DNA from 2 places in the Neobacillus sp. B4I6 genome. Region 2 is predicted to be linked to the other one. Evidence: predicted binding sites of a transcription regulator. Region 2 holds the regulator's gene; the other holds the start of a gene.

Region 1 (3,956 bases), 3.2 Mb from region 2:
ATCAGACTTTGGTAGGTTGATGATGTCCTTACTTCGATGGTTAAGGTTCCCTTTTTATAGATGGATTTAATGATAAATGGGGCACCGGTGGTATTCTGAAATTGAAAGTCCGGTCCACCATAAGATACGGTTGCATCTCTGCCAGCAGGTACATACCCAACCGACAAGGAATGGTGATGTTTTTCAATATAACTAACACCTACCTGATCCACTGCATTGAACAGGGTTGATGACGTCTGGCAAATTCCTCCGCCGATACCGTCGACTAATTGCTTATTTACAATTTCCTTCGCCTTTTGATATCCGTGGGCAGCATCACTTGGACCTACAGTGGTATTAAATGAGAAAATATCTCCCGCTCCGACAATGATATTATTAATGGCCTGTGCCGACAGCTGAATATTCTTTGAACGGCCTACAACTCCGCTATTAAATCTCGTTGTAAAGCTTGCCACGACAACTTCCCCTAACTGGTCAACATCCTCAGGCTTATAACCGCTCTCGGTCACATATAAAGGTAGTTCAATATCTCCACCCGTTGCCGATGCTGTTATGACCTTTTCAACTAACTCTGATTCCTCTAAGATAATTCTTGGTTTGCCTTTAATGATTCGACCATTGGAGCCAATCTTATCAAGAACCATTCGTTGGTCATATCCTTTGGTACTTTCCGTCCCTCTTGCTAAATCCTTTGCCCATTTTTCAAGTTCTTTTTTATAGGTTTCATTATCGGTTCCAAAACCCATTTCCACCGGTAAAAAGGTTTCCAAAATAGCATTTGTATTCGGATCAATGACATTTACCGTAATTGGTTTTGGTTTTTCTTCATTCTGTGGTTCTGGTGGTGTTTTATTGGGCTTTTGTTGTCCTGGTTCAGATACTTTTTCTTCAACTTTCTTTACTGTATTCGTTTTTTCTGTACATCCGGCAATAAGTATTAAGCTACAGATTAATAAAATTGATACTAGCCACGAACTCTTTGTCATTTCCCCCAACCTCTTATCCTTTATTTTCATGCAGTAAATGCTGACCTCCAACGAAGTACATTCATTCTTGGATTTTATTCCCGTTTGCATGTCAATATGACTTATAAGTATTGATTAATATGCAAAAAGCCCCTTAGGTTAGGTGTAAGGAGCTTGATCAGTGAAGATATATGATTTTTTTGATCTGTAAATTATCTTTCGCTGCTTTTCATCATTGGTTGAACCACTTTTGGTTCCGAATATGTGCGTTCATTTTTCTTATAGGCGTGCCAATATGCGAGTGCGATAAAGACAGATCCGCCAACCGCATTGCCTAGAAAGACAGGGATAAAATTTTCAATATATCCTAGCCAAGTAAAATGGCCGGCAAATATCGCTGCAGGAATCACAAACATATTCGCTACAACGTGTTGGAATCCGATTGCGACAAATGCCATCGTTGGAAACCAAATACCCGCAATTTTTCCGACCATATCGTTTGCTCCATAACAAAGCCACACTGCCGCTGCCACCAGCCAATTACAGCCAATCCCCGAAACGAATGCTTGGAGAAAGGTTGCTTCTAATTTATGGTCAGCAATACTAATCGTTCTTTCCAAGAAGGTGCCTGATTCGGTAAGTCCAACCAGATGTCCAAAAAAGTATGCTACAAAAATGGCCCCGATAAAGTTACTAACCGTAACAAGAAACCAGTTATAGAAAACCTGTCTAGTGCTAATCTTGTTCGCCATTCGAGCTAGAGGCACAGCCATCATATTTCCTGTTAATAGCTCACCACCTGCAAGCAAGGTGAGGATAAGGCCGATTGGGAAGACAGACGCACCAATCAAACTGCTTAACCCCTCTAAATTTCCTGTTAAAGTTGCTGTGACACGGATGAAAAGTAAATAACCTAAAGCAATGAAGGCACCTGCTTCAAAACCTAATATCAGGGTCTGTAAAGGAGGGTATTTTGATTTTTTTACTCCATTTTCAACGGTAATTTCCATGATTGTTTCGGGTTTACTATATCCCATATAATATACTCCTTTTTAATTGAACCATTTAGTATGTGAAATGTTTAACATACTTCTATTTTATAACAAATTCTTTTAAAATCCTGTGAATATTTCTTTAACTATTTTAGAGCGCTTACATTTACCTTTGGAATCTTGCTTTTATATTCAAAATATCTTACTTCCCTTACTTAATAGAGGTATACTGATTCCAAGGTGTTATGGTAAAGAGTATAGAAATACACAGGAGTTACGAACGGAGACGAATGGTCTGATAAATCAGTATGTTAGTCGGTATCCCAAACCCGACCCATTTTGCTACACTTTTTAAAAAATAACCAGCGATACTCCATCAGAGTATCGCCAAATGATCGAAAGGAATAAAGAATGGAGGTTTATACAATGGAAAAGAAAATTTATTGGAGTTTGTTTATATATGGTCCATGGAAAATGTATCTCGCAGCAACGGTAGATGGACTTTGTTATGTTGGGTCCAATCATAAGGGCTTCGAAGAACTGGTGACTTGGGTTCAAAGAAAACTCCCGCATCACCTTTTGGAGCGTGATGATAGAAAATTACAACCTTTTGTAGACGAATTCACCGAATATTTTCAAGAAAAGCTCACGTCTTTTACCTTTCCAATCGATTTTCACGGGACTCCCTTTCAACAATCTGTTTGGAACGTATTAAATGAAATTCCCTATGGATGTACACATACTTACTCAGAAATCGCGGAACTCCTGCAGAAACCTAAATCAGTACGTGCCGTTGCCGCTGCAATTGGGGCAAACCCGATATTAATTACTGTTCCTTGTCATCGTGTGGTTGGTAAGAACGGAAAGTTAACTGGTTTTCGCGGAGGTTTAGATATGAAGGAAAAACTGTTAGATTTGGAAAAAGAACCCTCCACTTTGAAAGGTGTAATCACACATGTTAAATAAACCAAAAAAGGCAGAGAGAAGTCTCTGCCTTAAGGCTGTCGAGAAACTTTCGACAGCCTCTTATTTTCTACAATAACTTTAACCATTCACCGCGTATTTTATTATAATATTATTAATATATAGGCTTTGCAACATGTCTGTTGATTTGCGCTCCAGGCACTTCGCTTTCCGCGGGCGTTCCGGGGAGCCTCCTCGGCGCTGAAGCGCCTGCGGGGTCTCCCCTGCCCCGTACTCCCGCAGGAGTCTGCGTGCCTTCCGCGCAAATCAACAGAGCTGTAAAATCAATAATACACTGCTCTTAACACAACCAAACAATAAAAAATTAAGTGGTGAAATCTATGTTTAAACCAAGAGTATCTACCCAAAGTGAATATGAATTTGTTTCTATTGATGAATTGGTTCCTGACAATCACCTTTTTCGTTTAATCGATAAATATATTGATCTTTCATTCCTTCTTGAAAAGGTACGTCCTTATTATAGTGATGATAACGGACGCCCTTCCGATCCCACTATTCTATTTAAAATGATGTTTATTGGTTATATATATGGCATGCGATCCGAGCGACAATTACAAAGAGAAATTGAAATGAATGTTGCCTACCGCTGGTTTTTAGGCCTGAAATTTAAGGATCCTGTTCCACACCACTCAACGATTAGTTGGAATCGCCAACATCGTTTTAAAGGTACCGATATCTTTCAGGAAATATTTGATGAGATGGTTCTCCAGGCAATGAATCACAAAATGGTAGGTGGTCGTGTCTTATTTTCGGATTCTACTCATTTAAAGGCTAACGCTAATAAACATAAATTCACAAAACAAGAAATTGAAGTTGAGACTCGTGAATATTTTGATGAATTGAATAAAGCCGTAGAAGAGGACAGATTAGTTCACGGAAAAAAGCAGGAAATGTTTTGTTATCTCGATCACCGGACTACTGATATGAAATTTAACATTATTACCGATGTATATGTTACTCCTGGAAATGTTCATATGATAAAGAACGAGATCTATACGTTTGTCCTAATAATCAA
Region 2 (3,956 bases):
TATCCCAAATGTACCAGACAACAATCCGGTAACCAACCCGACAACTGCCGCTTTCTTAATGAGAAGCAGGTTGCCAGGGTTCACTTTTTTGTTGTTTACCTTTATTTTTTGGACAATAAATAAGCGGACAACCAAGATCACAGCCGACAAAAATAACATCCCCGCTGTCAACCAATGCAAAGAATGGATCGGAATCAAACTGGCTAGCTTTGAACCTAAATAGGAGGCAGCTGCCCCAAATCCGCCGACGATTAAACCGGTTTTAATTGAGATATTTCCTTGACGAAAATGACTGTAGGCACCTGACATGCTAGTAAACACCATCGCTGCTAGTGATGTCCCTAACGCCATATGTATTGGTACTCCAAAAATAACTGTTAAGATGGCAATAATAAAGCCAGAGCCGCCCGCCCCGACAAATCCTAATAAAATCCCAAGCACAAACATCGTCAGCACAATCGCCAACTTCATCCCCTCCGATTGCAAAACCCTAGATGTCCTTCTAGGAAATGTTTTATTACTTACCTAAGGACGGGGTCATATAGGCTGATTTAAAAAAGAAAAAAACTATCATTCATTATTGTACTAAAAATTTAAAAGGTATATCGGAATTATGCCCTAATTCCCAAAATTTGAAAGACTACCTCAACTAGATTGAGATAGTCCTCCCTTAAAAGCTAAATTTTACTCGACCTAAACATGCACTGGTTGTTTTGCTTCTTCTAATGCTGATAGGCGCTGCTTAATTTCCTCAACATTGATAATTCTTTGGGCTACCCCTGTTTCCATTGCAGTATACGCAACCGCGGTTGCTACCTGTGCTGCGACCCGAGGGTCAAATGGATCTGGAATGACATAATCGGCATGGAGCTCAACCTCTGAAATTAAACCAGCAATTGCATAGACCGCAGCAAGCTTCATTTCCTCGTTGATTTCCTTGGCACGGACATCTAAGGCGCCGCGGAAAATGCCTGGGAAAGCAAGCACATTATTAACCTGGTTCGGAAAATCAGAACGTCCTGTACCCACTACAAGAGCCCCTGCTTCTTTGGCCGCATCGGGCATAATTTCCGGTACCGGGTTGGCCATGGCAAAGATAATCGGGTCACGGTGCATAGTGCTAACCATTTCCTTTGTAACGGCCCCGGCTGCTGATACCCCCACAAACACATCGGCGTCAATAAGCGCATCCGCTAACGTTCCTTGTTTTTGCTCGCGATTTGTCATTTGCGCCATTTCATCTTTGAATCGATTCATTCCGAACGGACGGCCTTCATAAATAATTCCTTTTGTATCACATAAAATAACATCCTTCACGCCCATATGCAGCAGGAGCTTAACAATCGCTACTCCAGCTGAACCTGCTCCGTTTACTGCAACACGTATATCTTCAATTTTTTTATCCGCTAATTTTAACGCGTTGATTAGACCAGCGGCTGTTACAATCGCAGTTCCATGCTGGTCATCATGAAAAACAGGAATCTCGCAGGCTTTGCGGAGGCGGTCTTCAATTTCAAAGCATTGCGGCGCAGCAATATCCTCCAAGTTCACTCCGCCAAATGTTGGTTCTAGCAGCTTGACGGTTTCTACGATCTGGTCTGTGTCAGTGGTGGCCAAGCAGATGGGAAAGGCGTCAACATCTGCGAACGATTTGAATAACACGGCCTTTCCTTCCATCACAGGCATCGCAGCTTTTGGTCCAATATTTCCAAGCCCCAGGACTGCTGTCCCATTGGATACAACTGCGACAAGATTGCCCTTCGAGGTATAATCATAAACTTTATTTTCGTCTGCATAAATGTCCAAACATGGCTCTGCCACACCTGGTGAATACGCTAGGCTTAAATCTTTTGCATTATGTACTGCCACCTTAGAATAAATCCCAACCTTGCCTTGGTGTTCCTTGTGCATTTTTAATGCTTCATCTCGTAAAATTGACATTGAATTTCCCCCACTTCCCGGTTAGTAACCGCTTGCATTTCATCTACCTACATCTTAGTGCATAAGAAAGTATTTTTATAGATTATGTAATTAAAAAAAGCAGGGATTTAATCATACAAAAGGCCTTCCACAAATTTTGTGGAAAGCCTTTTTAACTAATTATTCTTCATCTATTTCCACCGTTGGATAATGCTTTAAAAAGTAGACTAGCGATTGAAGCTCCACTGCCAAGTCAATATGATGGACCCTTATTAATGGTGGAACATTTAACCTTGCTGGAGTGAAATTTAAGATTCCTTTTACATTCGCTTTGACCAGTCGATCGGTTATCATTTGTGCGGCAGGAGCCGGAACCGTTAATATCGCCACTGAAATATTAGTTTCTGATAAAACCTTCTCTAAATCATCCATAGGATGAACGGGTACCTCGCGAATCATGGTTCCCATTTTGTCGGGATCCACATCGAAGGCGCATTCTATTTTTGTGTTATTATTTTTTAAAAAGTTATAGTTTAAAAAGGCAGTGCCAAGATTTCCGACTCCTATTAAGGCAACCTTAGTTAATTCATCCTGATCTAAGGTCTTACGAAAGAAGGATATTAAGTAATTAACATTATACCCATAGCCCTTTTTCCCTAACGCACCGAAATAGGAAAAGTCGCGGCGAATCGTTGCTGAGTCTACCTTTACTGCTTCACTCAATTCCGCTGAAGAGACCCTTTGCTTGCCGGAACTATGCAGGTTTTTTAGAAATCGATAATAGAGGGGCAGCCGTTTTGCTGTCGCCTGTGGTATTTTCGTTGTTTCATTACTCATAATCTCCCACACCCCATGAATGGTTTAGTTAAAAATTTATTTAACTCTTTCATCTCTTTTAAAATCACCGTTTTTACCGCCCGTTTTTTCGACAAGATACGTCGGTCCAATTACCATACCTTTATCAACGGCTTTACACATATCATAAACTGTTAAGGCACATGCGGATGCCGCTGTTAACGCTTCCATTTCTACGCCTGTGCTCCCCTTCGTTTTAACGGCTGCAGCAATATATAATTGATAGTTCTCATCCTTATCCTGTTCCCAAGAGAAAGAAATATTAACACCTGATAATGGAATCGGATGGCACATTGGAATCAAATCCCATGTCTTCTTTGCTGCCATGACAGCTGCTACCTGGGCCACTGCTAAGACATCGCCCTTCTTCATCTCATTATTAGTTATTTTATCATAAATTTCTTTACTAACGGTAATGCTGGAATGAGCAAGCGCCGTACGTGCCGTTTCCGGCTTATCACTGACGTCGACCATTTTTGCTCTGCCTTCTTCATTAAAATGCGTAAATTCTGCCATATAAAAAATCCTCCCATCAAATCATACACTATTTTACCTTATATGTGTGTGAAACTTTGAACTAAATATTACATTTCTTGACGATTTAGGACCCTTACTCCGCTAATATGGCGAGCAGTTTATTGCCGACATACCGGGAATAAGGTACACTAATCCTATGTAATAGAGGTGAATGAGAATGATTTTGCTACAGGTTAATCAATTACAAAAATATTATGGTGCTGACCTTATTTTATCGAATATTAAGCTCGAATTACAAACTCGGGACCGTGTTGCTCTTGTTGGACGCAATGGGGCGGGAAAATCGACATTATTGAAGATTATTGCCGGACACTTGTCGCATGATGGCGGAGAAATTATCAAGCCGAAAGAAGTGACAATTGGCTATTTAGCTCAAAATACGGGGTTAGAATCATCATTATCCATATGGGATGAAATGCTGACGGTTTTTGAACCGCTGCGATTAATGGAAAAACAACTCCGCACTCTTGAAGAACAAATGGCTGATCCTCTTGTTTTTGAAGACGGTGGAAGGTACGAAAGAATCCTAAAAGAGTACGATCATCTTCAGGTGAAATTTAAAGAACAGGGAGGGTATCAATATGAGGCAGAGATGCGCTCTGTCCTTCATGGGTTAAATTTCCATGACAAATCCTTGATGATAT

Evidence for each region. The regulator Rex, encoded in region 2, represses fermentation and respiration genes when NADH is low (regulators of the CRP and FNR family bind a similar motif). The targets are predictions, from matches to a motif close to TTGTGAAATATTTCACAA.
Region 1: a site for Rex is predicted at 2,036-2,053, ahead of QF028_RS11030 (formate/nitrite transporter family protein). Genes of this name have one in related genera too.

Annotation. Positions count from the first base shown of each region.
Region 1 is NZ_JBNPWB010000002.1:1,810,533-1,814,488, forward strand. Features, by position in the region: gene QF028_RS11025 (VanW family protein) at 1-986, opposite strand, end outside; gene QF028_RS11030 (formate/nitrite transporter family protein) at 1,178-2,002, opposite strand; gene QF028_RS11035 (methylated-DNA--[protein]-cysteine S-methyltransferase) at 2,384-2,923, shown strand; partial or broken gene QF028_RS11040 (transposase) at 3,262-3,956, shown strand, end outside.
Region 2 is NZ_JBNPWB010000002.1:4,963,420-4,967,375, forward strand. Features, by position in the region: gene QF028_RS26600 (sulfite exporter TauE/SafE family protein) at 1-465, opposite strand, end outside; gene QF028_RS26605 (NAD(P)-dependent malic enzyme) at 694-1,941, opposite strand; gene QF028_RS26610 (redox-sensing transcriptional repressor Rex) at 2,101-2,757, opposite strand; gene moaC (cyclic pyranopterin monophosphate synthase MoaC) at 2,794-3,291, opposite strand; gene QF028_RS26620 (ABC-F family ATP-binding cassette domain-containing protein) at 3,470-3,956, shown strand, end outside.